DNA from 4 places in the Peribacillus sp. NPDC097675 genome. Region 4 is predicted to be linked to each of the others. Evidence: riboswitches for the same ligand, from Rfam matches in the RefSeq annotation. Region 4 holds a riboswitch; each other region holds the start of a gene.
The links. A riboswitch is a leader RNA that binds a small molecule or an ion and turns the genes downstream of it on or off. The one in region 4 is predicted to bind S-adenosylmethionine.
Positions count from the first base shown of each region.

Region 1: linked by a shared signal. The riboswitch ahead of ACQKL5_RS14655 (bifunctional homocysteine S-methyltransferase/methylenetetrahydrofolate reductase) and the one ahead of ACQKL5_RS17000 (methionine biosynthesis PLP-dependent protein) in region 4 are both predicted to bind S-adenosylmethionine.
Region 2: linked by a shared signal. The riboswitch ahead of mtnW (2,3-diketo-5-methylthiopentyl-1-phosphate enolase) and the one ahead of ACQKL5_RS17000 (methionine biosynthesis PLP-dependent protein) in region 4 are both predicted to bind S-adenosylmethionine.
Region 3: linked by a shared signal. The riboswitch ahead of ACQKL5_RS09730 (sugar ABC transporter substrate-binding protein) and the one ahead of ACQKL5_RS17000 (methionine biosynthesis PLP-dependent protein) in region 4 are both predicted to bind S-adenosylmethionine.

Region 1 is NZ_JBNNSK010000009.1:139,600-142,938, forward strand. It holds gene ACQKL5_RS14655 (bifunctional homocysteine S-methyltransferase/methylenetetrahydrofolate reductase) at 1-1,375, opposite strand, end outside; SAM riboswitch class I at 1,483-1,581, opposite strand; gene ACQKL5_RS14660 (MOSC domain-containing protein) at 1,693-2,334, opposite strand; gene ACQKL5_RS14665 (phosphatase PAP2 family protein) at 2,682-3,339, opposite strand, start outside.
Region 2 is NZ_JBNNSK010000009.1:174,822-178,160, forward strand. It holds gene ACQKL5_RS14840 (2-hydroxy-3-keto-5-methylthiopentenyl-1-phosphate phosphatase) at 1-285, opposite strand, end outside; gene mtnW (2,3-diketo-5-methylthiopentyl-1-phosphate enolase) at 288-1,520, opposite strand; SAM riboswitch class I at 1,671-1,823, opposite strand; gene ACQKL5_RS14850 (pyridoxal phosphate-dependent aminotransferase) at 1,945-3,129, opposite strand; gene ACQKL5_RS14855 (carbon-nitrogen family hydrolase) at 3,228-3,339, shown strand, end outside.
Region 3 is NZ_JBNNSK010000005.1:180,177-183,515, reverse strand. It holds gene ACQKL5_RS09735 (dynamin family protein) at 1-1,516, shown strand, start outside; SAM riboswitch class I at 1,611-1,717, shown strand; gene ACQKL5_RS09730 (sugar ABC transporter substrate-binding protein) at 1,829-2,944, shown strand; gene ACQKL5_RS09725 (sugar ABC transporter ATP-binding protein) at 3,010-3,339, shown strand, end outside.
Region 4 is NZ_JBNNSK010000011.1:176,003-179,341, reverse strand. It holds gene fumC (class II fumarate hydratase) at 1-950, opposite strand, end outside; SAM riboswitch class I at 1,269-1,383, shown strand; gene ACQKL5_RS17000 (methionine biosynthesis PLP-dependent protein) at 1,466-2,578, shown strand; gene metC (cystathionine beta-lyase) at 2,575-3,339, shown strand, end outside.

The sequences.
Region 1 (3,339 bases), on a different contig from region 4:
TGGCCTGTTTGCCTAGACTTTGCCCTGAATAGGAGTAGCCTTGATTAAATTGCTTAACAAGACTTATCAAATCGAATGAAGATAAATCATAAACTGAAGTTGCTCCGGGAAAATCCCCTATCTTGGACGGATCTCCGGTGATAACCAAAACTTCATCCAGCCCGACCGTATGCAATCCCATTAAGTGAGATTGAAGCCCAATTAGATTTCGGTCTCGGCACGTAATATGGACCAGCGGATTCACATCTAGTTTGGCCTTTAATAAATTGGCTATGGTAGAATTCGAGATTCTGGGTGAAGCAAGGGAATTATCTGCTAAAGTGATTGAATCCACACCCGCTTTCTTCAAAGCTTCTGCTCCTGCCATAAACGTTTCGATTCCTAACTTCTTTGGTGGATCCAGTTCAACTAGAATGGTTCTCTCGGTTTTGACCCTTTCATGAAGAGCTACTTCCTGTTTCTTGGTATTCACCTCAATAATATCGATATGCCGAGTTTTCGTAATTTTATCTTTAACTGGCGCCAACGCGCCAACCATTTTCTTCACAGCCTGTATATGCAGTGGTGTCGTACCACAGCATCCCCCTATAATTGTAGCCCCTTGTTTTCTTAATTCGAGTGCACTTGAACCAAAATATTGTGGTTCCGCTTTATAGACAAGTCTCCCATCCACATAATCAGGAAGACTTGCATTTGGATAGATGGCAATCGACGCCTTCTGAGGCATTTCCACTTCTTCCAATGCCCTTATCATATGATGGGGGCCTAGACGGCAATTCACACCAACGACATCCGCACCCAGATATTCCAGTTTTTGAAAAGCTTCATTCAAATGAAATCCATTTTGAAGGTTTCCAACTTCATGCATCGATACATTTGCTATAATTGGCAGCGACGTTTCTTTTTTAGCGATTTGAAGCACCGTTTCAAGCTCTTCAAAATCATAATATGTTTCAAGAAGAATCCCATCTGGGTTTTCCAGTAGCAAACTGTATAACTGTTCACGAAAACCCCGTTTTATTTCTTCAATGCTTAAATCTGATTTACGGATGCTACGCTGGGCGCCAATTGTACCAAAAACGAATGCCTTCCCTTTTGCAACTTGTTTAGCAAGGATGACACCTTGGCGATTAATCCGGCTAACTTCTTCTTCAAGCCCATGCCGTTTCAATTTATGAAAATTGGCTCCATATGTATTAGTTTGTAGAATATCCGCACCCGCTTCTAAATACGCACGATGTATCGACTCAATTTTATCAGGATTGGTACAGTTTATTTCTTCATAACACTGATCGATTCCATAGGAATACAACAACGTACCCATCGCTCCGTCCCCCACCAGCATTCTTTCTTTTAGTTCTTTACGAAAATCCATATATACACCCTCTCTCAAAAACACTATGGTTTTTGTTCGGTTTAAATGAGTTTGAGAGTAAAGAAAAAAAACCTTCTCAAAGAAGAAGGTTTTTTCTCGAAACATTCTCCTCATCTATCAAGCTCTGCTTGCTGGATTTAGCACCTTTGCCTAGGCTGGTTGCTGAGGTTTCATCGGGCCAGTCCCTTCACCTCTCTCGATAAGATTTATTAAATTAAATTTTCTAAAGATTTAAAAATTTATTTATATTTAACTTACATGAATCATCCGTCATTTTCAATAGTATATTTGTCATTTCTTCATTATATTCGGATTATTTAAAATTGAATCCTATTCAAAAGCAAAGATTTCCATTCGTCTGCCAAAGAGTGTATCGAGAGTAGATTATTTACCCCATCCTGCCCATCACGATGATGGAGAATTACATCCGTTGCATAGAGGACCGTAACTTGATCCTGAAGCCGTTCTAATAATACGATATCGTCTTGTTTTCTTATCATTCCTTCTTGTATCACCTTAGCAAAATACCCAGTAAGATTAGTTTCCTTCACTAGTTTCAAAAAATCTGGTTCATGGTTAAAATGGGAAATCGTTGAGCAAGGAATACGTCCCTGTGTAATCTGTACGACAGTTTCACCTATGCGATACACATCGCCAATATACGTTTGATTTTCAGTCATTCCAGCAGTCGTCAAATTCTCGCCAAATGCAGGAATGGAAAGCTGTTTAAAGAATTTCTGATTCCAAAGATGATAATGCTCAAAAGGATAAAAACATAATGCACGGTCAGGTCCCCCATGAAATTTCCTATTACCTACACCATCCCCTTCGATACCTAATTTTGTAACAGTTACAGATTCAATTGACCTCTTTTTCATAGCCGTTTTCATTTTAACGCTTGAAAATTCCTCTTGTTTGGGCATTCCGATGTTAAGAGAAATAATTTTGCCATATTCCATTAGACATCTTCCATTTCATTATTTAATTAATAGATTGCATGAAGGTATATTCTGCTTTTAATTTTCAATATATTCAATTAATTATACCAAAAAAAAATAAAAAACACTTCTCTAGGAAAAAAATCCTTACAAAAAAGGCATTACCCTATAAAATAATGCCTTAGTTTTAGTAATTTAGTTGCTATTCTAGAATTAATTATGATAGAATATGAACACAATATATAGTCGAAAAATACATTCCGTCGCCTATATGTTGATTTCACGATTAATTTCCTCATTGTCGCTCTTTAGGGGGCGAATTTTTTTGTCTACTTTTAGTAAATGATTTCTCTCTCGGTGGACCATCCTTATCTTCTAAGCTTTTTTGGCACCTTATATTCGAGATAGCGTAACATCCATGCTGATATGGTAAGCCAGGCAGCACCCGCAACAAAACCTGCCACGACGTCACTCGGATAATGGACACCTAAATAAATACGACTCCATCCGATGATCAATGAGGCAAAAAGAGCTAGGATCCATAGAAGGCCTTTAATAAAATTTTTTTTGATCAATCGTATACATACAACTGCAATACTGCCATAAAGGATGACCGATGCCATGGAATGTCCGCTTGGAAAACTATACCCTGAAACTGATAATAACGGAGCGATATCCGGTCGTTCCCGTTGAAAAATATATTTTAACCCCCAATTAAATCCACCTCCTAATGCAGAAGTTAAAATTATGTAAATTGCGTAGTGTTTTTTACTAAATAAGAACAGAAATAGCGAGAAGACTGAAATCAGGGCAATTATCCATGTCAGAGAACCGAAAAAAGTCAGTTTGGTCACGAAATTGGTAAATTCTTCGCTAAAGGGGCCTTGTATAGATTCAATAACGGCCTTATCAAATTCGATTAACTCCCCTTCCTTCAATTCATCAACAATTTCATTGAAGATTAAAAAATAGATTACGATTAATCCAGCCATCATCGTCATATAAAGATATTTTTTTCTAACATGT
Region 2 (3,339 bases), on a different contig from region 4:
AATATAAATAGGAATATCTGCTTTTTTTGTAAAATCTACAAAATCACTGAATCCTGGACGAATGCCCGCTGTGTCCTTGACATATTGGATGATGTCATCCTTTAGATCGCTGTCCAGCAGGGAGAACATCTCGCCCACACCAGCAGAAATACTGATTTTTTGCTGAAGGACGCCATCTTTTAATGACTCCCAACCTGGCGGTGCAAACTTCTTCATGATTGAGATGATATTATCCGAGTTGGTAATCGTTCCATCAAAATCACAAAATATAATCGGTTTGATCATGCTTATAATCCTCCCCATAAGGCCAGCGCTTTTTGAAGTCCATGATCTTCCTTAGCTGCTAAAGATAATGATTTTCCAGCAAGTACAGCTTCTACCGCTGAACGGAATGCCTGTGCTCCACCCTTTGCACCATCAGGGTGACCATGGACACCTCCACCCGCATTTATCACGCTTTCTAATCCAAAATCTTTGATAAGATTAGGTACCATACCTGGATGTATGCCCGCTGATGGGACCGGGAAGGCCTTTTTCCATGATGGCTCATTTTTCGTCAAAGCTTCAGCAACCGCTAATGCCTCTGCTTTATCGAGTGCCACATTTCCGTATGGAGAAGGGAATAGGGATAAATCAGCACCTGAGAGCCTTGCCAACTTTCCAAGAAGAAGGGAATAGCTGACTCCATATAAAGCTGAGGAAGCTAATGCTCCGCTATATGCCGGATGAGCCATGATTGGTAGATTAATCCGATTGTTTTCACGTAAAGCCTGTAGTACATCTAATCCATATGTATGAACGTTAAATAATAAAGCATCGGCCCCAGCTTCAGCTGCACGCTCTGCTTTATCCATCAATTCGAATGTTCTCCCTGATAGATTCACAGCATATATAGTCCGATGACCCGTAGTTTCATAGACATCTTCCAAAATGGTCTTGCCCGTTCTTACTCTATCGAAAAATGGCGTCTGCTCTTGATCAAAGAGAATTTCATCATCCTTTACAAGATCGACCCCTCCCAGTGCCTGTTGCAATAATTGTTCATTGTGATAAGCAAGATCCCGACCTAACACCCCTTTAAAAATACTCATCACGAGAGGACGGTCAAATACATCAATTTTTTCCCTGATTCCAGTAATGCCAAATCGAGGACCTGGGAAGGCTTTTTGAATATCGCCAACAAAATCCAAATCTATCAATTTGATTTCCCCATCCAATGACAGTTTACCGAATACCGTCGTCAGGATGGCCGGTAGATCATTAGAAAAATTACCTGCAGGGTAGGCAATCTTGATTGTTGAACGGTACACTTTTTGACCGAAATAGAGATTAACTCGCCCTTCTTCAGGAAGAGGTGTTACGGAAATTACTCTCCCTTTATGTTTTTCCAATTGCTTCTGCACTAAGTGAGGCAGTTCTGTCCAAGTCCCTACCGTCAATCCTAATGCAATGCCTTCTGCTTTTTTTTCATGCTCTCCTTTGAAATCATGAAGTAAATACGTAGCGATTATTTCACTCATTTGATCACTCCTTATACGTTAAAGTCAATGTTGAAGTATTTCTTCATGTACCCAGCCCTGCTCATCTGAAAAAGAGTGATATTACCACAAATCTATTTTTGAGCAAAACACAAAAGCCCCTTCCTAAAGAAGAGGCTTTAAAAAGCCATCTTCTTATCTCCCAGCCGGATGGCTGCAAGAATTAGCACCGTGCCCTGTGGACCCAACAAGGATCCGGCGGAATTACCGCCCCATTTCACAATGGTATTACAGTCGGTTGCTGGGTTTCATCGGGCTAGTCCCTCCACCTGCTCAAAATAAGAAAATGCTATTATATTTTTGTTTGAGTATCTAATTTAAAGATTTAGAATTATCTTTATATTCTTTCATGCAATTCATACTTTGTCAATAGGTTTTAGCGATTTAAATCAATCAAACCTTACACTCACTGTTTTTCACCAAATAAGTTCAAGGCACCAATTCTTTCTACTGCTTCTTGAAGCCTCTCTTCTGAAGTAAGAAGTCCTACCCTGACATACCCTTCACCAAACTCACCAAAACCATTTCCTGGTGCAACGGCGACATGAGCTTGGGTTAATAAATGGTCCGCAAAGCTAGCGGATGTAAAACCTTCCGGGACCTTAAGCCATGCAAAAAAGGAAGCATCAGGAGCCTGGACATCCCATCCAATTGACCGTAATCCTTCAATCAATACATTTCTTCGTCCTTCGTACATGTCCACCAGTTCTTTTACGCAATTTTGTGAATCCAATAAGGCGCATTCCGCTGCTTCTTGTATGGCCGGAAAGAGGCTGACATAAAGATGATCCTGTAATAATTCGATTGCTTCGATGATACTTTCGTTACCAACAGCAAAACCGACTCTCCACCCTGCCATATTATAAGTTTTTGATAGTGTATAAATTTCTATTCCGACATCTTTCGCACCCTTTACTTGAAGGAAACTTAATGGTTTTTTTCCATCAAACCCTATTGCCCCGTAAGCAAAATCATGAACCACACAAATTGAGTGCTCTTTGGCCCTTATAACGGTTTCTTCAAAAAACTCTTCTGTTGCGGAAGCTCCTGTAGGATTATTCGGGTAATTCAAAAACATCATTTTGGCTTTTTCCAAAACTTTAGTATCTATTTCCTGGTAATTAGGGAGAAAATCATTTTCTTCCGTCAAGGGCATAATTTCTGTTTTAGCCTGTGCTAAGGCCACGCCTGACAAATAATCGGGATAGCCAGGATCAGGTACTAAAATTGTATCGCCTGGATTCAATAAGCACTGCGGTAATTCCACAAGGCCAGCCTTTCCACCAAATAGAATTGCCACTTCCGTTTTGGGGTCTAGCTTGACGCCATATTCACGTTCATAGAAGAGAGCCGCAGCTTCTTTTAAATATTGATGACCTCGGAAAGGAGAATATTTATGATTCATAGTATTTTCTGATGCTGTCTGCAGACTTTGCACAATATGACCTGGAGTAGGTTGATCTGGATTTCCCTGTCCAAGATTAATGACATCATGGCCTTGTGAAGATATCTTATTTACTTTTTCAACTAAAGAAGCAAAAAATTGCTTGGGAAGCTCCTGAAGAAGTTTGGATTTTTCGAATTGCACCATCTTTACACCTTCTCTGAAATTTCTTGAAATTCTAGTCACAAATGATATATGTTTATCATAATCTTGTAAAGTACTTTTTTACATATGGAGGTTTTAATATGAAATGGAAAATCGCCTGCCTACAAATGGAAATTGCCTTTGGACAACCGGATATTAATTTTCAGGTGGCAGAACAATGGATTGAAAAAGCTGCACAGTCTAAACCGGATA
Region 3 (3,339 bases), on a different contig from region 4:
CGTGAAAGATGGCGATGACCTAGAAATCTATGAAATTACCGATACAGATCGTAAATCGGTAGAAGAGTTAACGGAATTGGATGAAATTCGCCGTCAGCGCGGTACAATTGTCGATGTTACGCTCATCAGTGACTACCTAAGAAATAATCGCCTACGATTATTAGATACGCCAGGATTCAATGGAGAGAAGAATGTAGATTCTGATTTCCATAATTATCTACTGGAGAGCGACGGAGTGATGTTCGTTTTAGATGCACGGGCACCTTTTACTGGCAGTGAACGTGATTTGCTATTGGAAATACAGCAAATGGCTCCAAAGCTTCCCATCCATTTCTTGCTCAATAAAATGGATACGATTTACAGCGATCAAGTGGCAGTCAGGATGGAAGATGAGACATGGGATAAAGTGAATGCCTATTTCCCTAATGCAAAAGTATTTGCGTACTCCAAGCTTTATGACAGCAAACAACAGCTACAGGATTTGGGAGTTTTCCTCCATGCAAACTATCAAGAAAGCAATTGGAAGGAAATGAGAGCGGAGAAGCTGCTTGCTTTTACTCGTAAAACATTATCCTATCTTTTAGAAAAACGGGCAGCAAACGAACGGAAATGCGAGCACTCGATTTCATGGAATGAACAGATGGAAGTGAAGCTGAAGGGTGCTACGAATCAGCTGACTGATTTGGAAACAGAAAAAAGCGAGAATATAACCAGATCTTATCGTTTACTTAAAGAAGAAGTGAAAAAGGAACTTTCCACAAGAATTCCCGAATTGTTGCGTGATTGCTCTAAAACATTATCTGAGAATAGTGATTTCAGCCAAGTCCATATACAGCTGAATCAGGAAATGAATGATCGGATACAGGCCTTTATATCAGACAAAATCATGCCACAATATTTCCGATCCCTTCAGGACTGGATCGCTACATCACAGTTGGAATTTATGCAAAGTCAACAGTTCATGGACGAAATGAGCGCCGGATTCAATGAATTGTATAAAGAAGAACGGATTGTACTTGCCGGGGACTTCAGGGTCCTGGATGACTGGCGTCGTGATGCTGACCGGATGACAAGCAGTATCCGGATTGATAACGTGAATATTTTACTGAGAAGGACACCATCTCAATTGATTCTTAAGGGAGCTGGGAAACTGTTCGGGGCCATACCTCAAAATAAAGCGAATATGTATAATAGATATAAGAAGTTCTTGGAAAATGAAGACTTCCAAGATGTTGCCGATATGATCAGTGACCGTTTCCTTACTCAATTTAGTTTGTTCGAAAAATCCCTGGAACGTGACATATCCCTGTTCTATCGCAATTCATTTGCCATCCTTGAAAAGAACATCGAACAAACGCAAACCGAAATCAAGGAACAGCAGGCTGCTTTGGAACATATGAGAGAAAATCCGGAAGTTTACCGTGATCCAATCACTCTTTTCGAAGTGAAGTTGCGCCAGTTCGAGCGTCTTGAAAAAGTCGAAAAAAGACGCCTGGCGAAATTGCAAGGAAAATAAAACATTTAAAATATTCTAAATACTATTGACTTAACGACTATATCTCTATAAAGTGTTACTTATCGAAACGAAACGTAACGTAACACATTATATTCTCTTATCAAGAGTGGCGGAGGGACTGGCCCTACGATGCCCAGCAACCGTTCCATTTAGGAATTGGTGCTAAATCCTGCAAAACAGAAATGTTTTGACAGATAAGAGAGGGATAAGTCCGCCAATCAGCTGATTAAACCTCTCTAATTTTAGAGAGGTTTTTATTTTAGATTTATACCAACAAAACAGATGTGAATAATGTAAAAAAGGGGAGTTAAAATGAGAAAATCACTTTTTAAAGGGGCATTCATTTCAGTCATTGCTTCGGCATTACTATTGACGGGCTGTTCTTCAGGACAAAGTACGGGAGAAGCCAAAAAAACGGAAAAAGTCTCCTTTGAAAATGTTCCAGAACGATTTGCAAAAGGGGAAGGAGCCAAAATTAAAGTCATCCGTAAGATTGGGGGGGATGATCACACGGCCCAATATTTAGCAGGAGCGAAAGAAGAAGGAGAAGCACTCGGCTTTCAAGTGGATACATATACGGCGAATGGAGATACGGCTAAATTCCATGATGCGATCGCCCAGGCACTTGAGGAAGATTATGATGGCTATATCATTTCCCATGGTGATGATGCAGCGACTGTGAATGATGTACAAAAATTGGTGGATGCAGGGAAAAGCGTAGTCACGTTTGATTCCATCAGTGATTTAACGAAGATTGATGGTGTAACCGTAACGTCACAAGACGATGAAGCATTGGCAACCCTTGCTTTTGATAAATTGATTGAAGAGGAAAAGGGCGAAGCGAACATTGCATACCTTTGGGTGGACGGTTTCCCACCAATGGTGAGAAGAAACGCCGTGTATCAAGATAAGCTAAAAGAAAACCCTGGCATTAAGGAAGTTGAAAGATTCGGGGTGGCATCGGCAGATACTTCGGTCCAGACGCAAAATGCGGTTGCTGCGATGTTGAATAAATATCCAAAAGGAAAGATTGACGCAATTTTTGCAACTTGGGATGCATTCGCTATCGGAGCTGCTCGTGCAATTAAAGAAGCAGGGCGGGATGAAGTGAAAATCTATGGAATTGATGTTTCCAATGCCGATCTTCAGGAGATTCAAACGAAAGGAAGTTCGTGGTCGTATACGGCAGCGGTTGATCCGAAATTGATTGGTGCAGTGAATTTGAGACTTTTGGCAAAAAAATTAGCGGGAGAAGAAACACCGCAAAGCTATGATTTAGAAGCTTCGTTGATTTCACAAAAACAGTTACAATCATCCAAGGAATCAGTCAACATGACCAATCTATCCGGCATTGTCAAAGGCTGGGGAGTTTCAACGGAATTTGAGGAAGAATGGATGAAGGTATTGAAAGAACATTATAAGAAGTAACAATCAGAATTGATGGACACTCTCTTCATGTCAAAGAGAGTGTCTGTTTAATGGGGGGATGGGACATGGGCATTCAATTAGATATGAAACAGATATCAATCGAATTTCCGGGTGTAAAAGCGCTGAATGAAGTGAATTTTTCAGTGCGGTCGGGGACAGCACATGCATTGGTCGGCGCAAATGGAGCAGGGAAATCGACATTAATGAAAGTTCTTTCAGGGGCTCATGTCCATTATTCCGGCGACATATTTTTGAATGGCAAGGTACACGATATCCGTTCCCCGAAGTCTGCACAGGAGGCTGGCATTCAAATTGTGTATCAGGAAGTGGATACAGCCCTCATTCCTTATTTAACAGTCGCGGAAAACGTGATGCTTAATGAGACCGTGCAAAAC
Region 4 (3,339 bases):
GAGCTGCCTGGCTCGTTTTCTGGAATCGCAATTTCACCTATTCCGCTTCTTGGGCCACTGGCCAGCCATCTAACATCGTTCGCGATTTTCATTAAGTCTGCCGCTAATGCTTTTAGCGCACCATGGGCATATACGATTTCGTTATGGCTGGTTAAGGCATGGAACTTATTATCCGATGTGACAAAAGAATGCCCTGTATCAGCAGCGATTTGCTCAGCGGAAAGTCCCGGGAATTCTTTTTTCGTATTGATTCCAGTACCTACAGCTGTACCGCCCAATGCCAAGTTCAATAATTTTTGGCTGCTCTCTTCGATCATCGCTAAATCTTTATCAAGCATAGCTTTCCAACCGGAAATTTCCTGACCTAAAGTTAGTGGTGTTGCATCTTGAAGATGGGTACGGCCAATTTTCACGACGTCCCAGAATTCTTTTTCTTTGGCTGCGAATGTATCACGTAGCACTTTGATGGCCGGTACTAACTTTTCAGCCACTTCCATATAAGCTGCGATATGCATAGCCGTTGGGAATGTATCATTAGAGCTTTGTGCTTTGTTCACATCATCATTCGGGTGAAGCATTTCAGTTTCACCGTTTTCCTTCAACCATTCGTTCCCTTTGTTAGCGACCACTTCATTCACGTTCATATTACTTTGCGTGCCGCTCCCAGTTTGCCAGACCACCAGTGGGAAATGTTCATCAAGTGTTCCTTCTAGAATTTCACCACAAATCTTAACGATGGCATTCTTTTTCACTTCTGAAAGATCGCCCAGTTCAAAGTTCACTTTAGCTGCCGCTTGTTTTACATAAGCAAACGCATGAACCAATTCAATTGGCATTTTTTCATAACCTATTTTGAAGTTGTTGCGGCTTCTTTCTGTTTGTGCTCCCCAATACTTATCAGCAGGAACTTTCACTTCACCCATCGTATCTCGTTCGATTCTGTATTCCATGTGTTCTCCCCCTAAGTTCGCACTATCCATTAAGAAACGTTTATGTATATGCAATGAATAATGACGTTTTATATGAATCCCCTCTATATTGTACAAACTTTATTATTTTAAAGCAAAAAAAACAGAACAAATCCGGGCTTTTTCTTCAGAGGAATCGGTGTTTAATCAGCATCCATTTCTCTACCTCTGGTCATTCCATTAAAATCGTAATCTTCTATCCCTGCCACGTCACCTCCCCCTATTTCATGCATTTATCATGAATGTTCTTGACATAATTCTGTGTATATAGTAAATTCAAAAGAAATTGAATAATCTAAACTCTTATCGAGAGAGGTAGAGGGAATGGCCCTATGACACCTCAGCAACCTTCATTTGTTTCCAACCAATGAAAAGGTGCTAATTCCACAAGTTTATGTAACTTGGAAGATAAGAAGAATGACTCGTCTACTTATCCAAGTCTTCTTCTTAAAGAAGACTTTTTTTATTTTATTTAACTTAAAGGAGCAGTGAAAATTATGTACAAACCAGAAACGTATCTTGCTCAGCTTGGAAACCGCAGTGAAACGGCGACAGGAACGGTCAATCCGCCCGTTTACTTCTCGACAGCTTTCCGCCACGAAGGAATTGGTCAATCAACAGGTTTTGATTACACACGAACAGGAAACCCGACCCGTCAGCTTTTGGAGCAATCCATAGCCAAGCTTGAACATGGTGATCAAGGCTTTGCATGCAGCTCGGGAATGGCAGCGATTGCCTCCATCCTATCTTTATTCAAATCCGGAGATGCATGGATCAGTAGTGAGGATTTATACGGCGGTACATATCGATTGTTAGAACATGGTTTTAAAAAATGGGGATTACACTGCGATTATGTCAATACATGTTGCTTAGAGGATATCGAAAAAGCGATCACCCCTCAAACAAAGGCCATCTTTATTGAAACTCCCACAAATCCTCTGATGCAGCAAACGGACATTGCCGCAGTTTCCGCCCTTGCCAAACAATACAATTTACTATTGATTGTTGACAACACTTTCTACACACCAATCATTCAACAGCCCATCCTACTTGGTGCCGACATTGTGATTCATAGTGCAACGAAATATCTTGGCGGCCATAATGATGTACTTGCCGGTTTGATAGTGGCAAAAGGTGCGGAATTATGTGAGTCCCTTGCCTTCCACCATAATGGAATGGGAGCAGTCTTGAGTCCGTTCGATTCCTGGCTGTTGATGCGTGGGATGAAAACCTTGGCACTAAGAATGGAACGTCACGAAAAGAACGCCAAAATCATGGTCGATTATTTAACGGAGCATGATTGTGTAACAGATGTTCTCTATCCGGGCCGTGGTGGAATGATTTCCTTTCGGGTCAACGACGAAGCAGCCGTCAATCCATTTTTACAATCACTTTCCTTGATTTCCTTTGCAGAAAGCCTAGGCGGTGTTGAAAGCTTCATCACCTATCCGGCGACACAGACACATGCAGATATGCCTCTTGAAGTCAGAACGGCAAATGGTGTTTGTAATCGGCTACTACGTTTCTCCGTTGGCATCGAGGACAGCGAAGATTTAATCGGAGATCTGCAACAAGCATTCGCACAAGTCAAAAAGGAGGCACTACGATGACCAACCTTGAATTCAGCTTTGAAACCAAATTACTTCATAACCAACATAAATTCGATCCAACAACAGGCGGGGTGAGCGTTCCGATCCAGCACGCTTCCACTTTCCATCAGAATGATATTGATCAATTTGGAAAATACGATTACAGCCGTAGCGGGAATCCCACGCGCGAAGCACTTGAAGATATCATTGCAGAACTTGAAGAAGGTACCCGTGGATTTGCCTTTTCATCCGGGATGGCTGCCATTTCAACCGCCTTCCTCCTACTTTCTGCCGGTGACCATATCGTCATCTCCGAAGATGTGTATGGTGGTACATTCCGAATGGTAACAAGCGTGTTAACCCGCTTCAACATCGAGCATACTTTCGTGGATATGACGGATCTTGAAAGTGTAAAAGCCGCCATCCAGCCCAATACGAGAGCCATTTATATCGAAACTCCTTCCAATCCTTTGCTTAAGGTGACCGACATTAAAGCCGTATGTGATATTGCCAAAAGCATAGGTGCTTTGAGCTTTGTTGACAATACGTTCTTGACGCCCGCCCTGCAAAAACCGCTAAACCTCGGAGCAGATGTGGTCCTGCATAGTGCGACGAAATTCTTGTCCGGACATAGTGATGTCGTAGCAGGGCTTGCCGTCGTAAAAGATCCGGAACTTGCCGATAGACTTGGGTCCCTCCAAAACTCTTTCGGAGCGGTGCTTGGCGTCCAGGATGCCTGGCTTGTGATGAGAGGCCTGAAAACCTTATCCGTTCGGATGGAA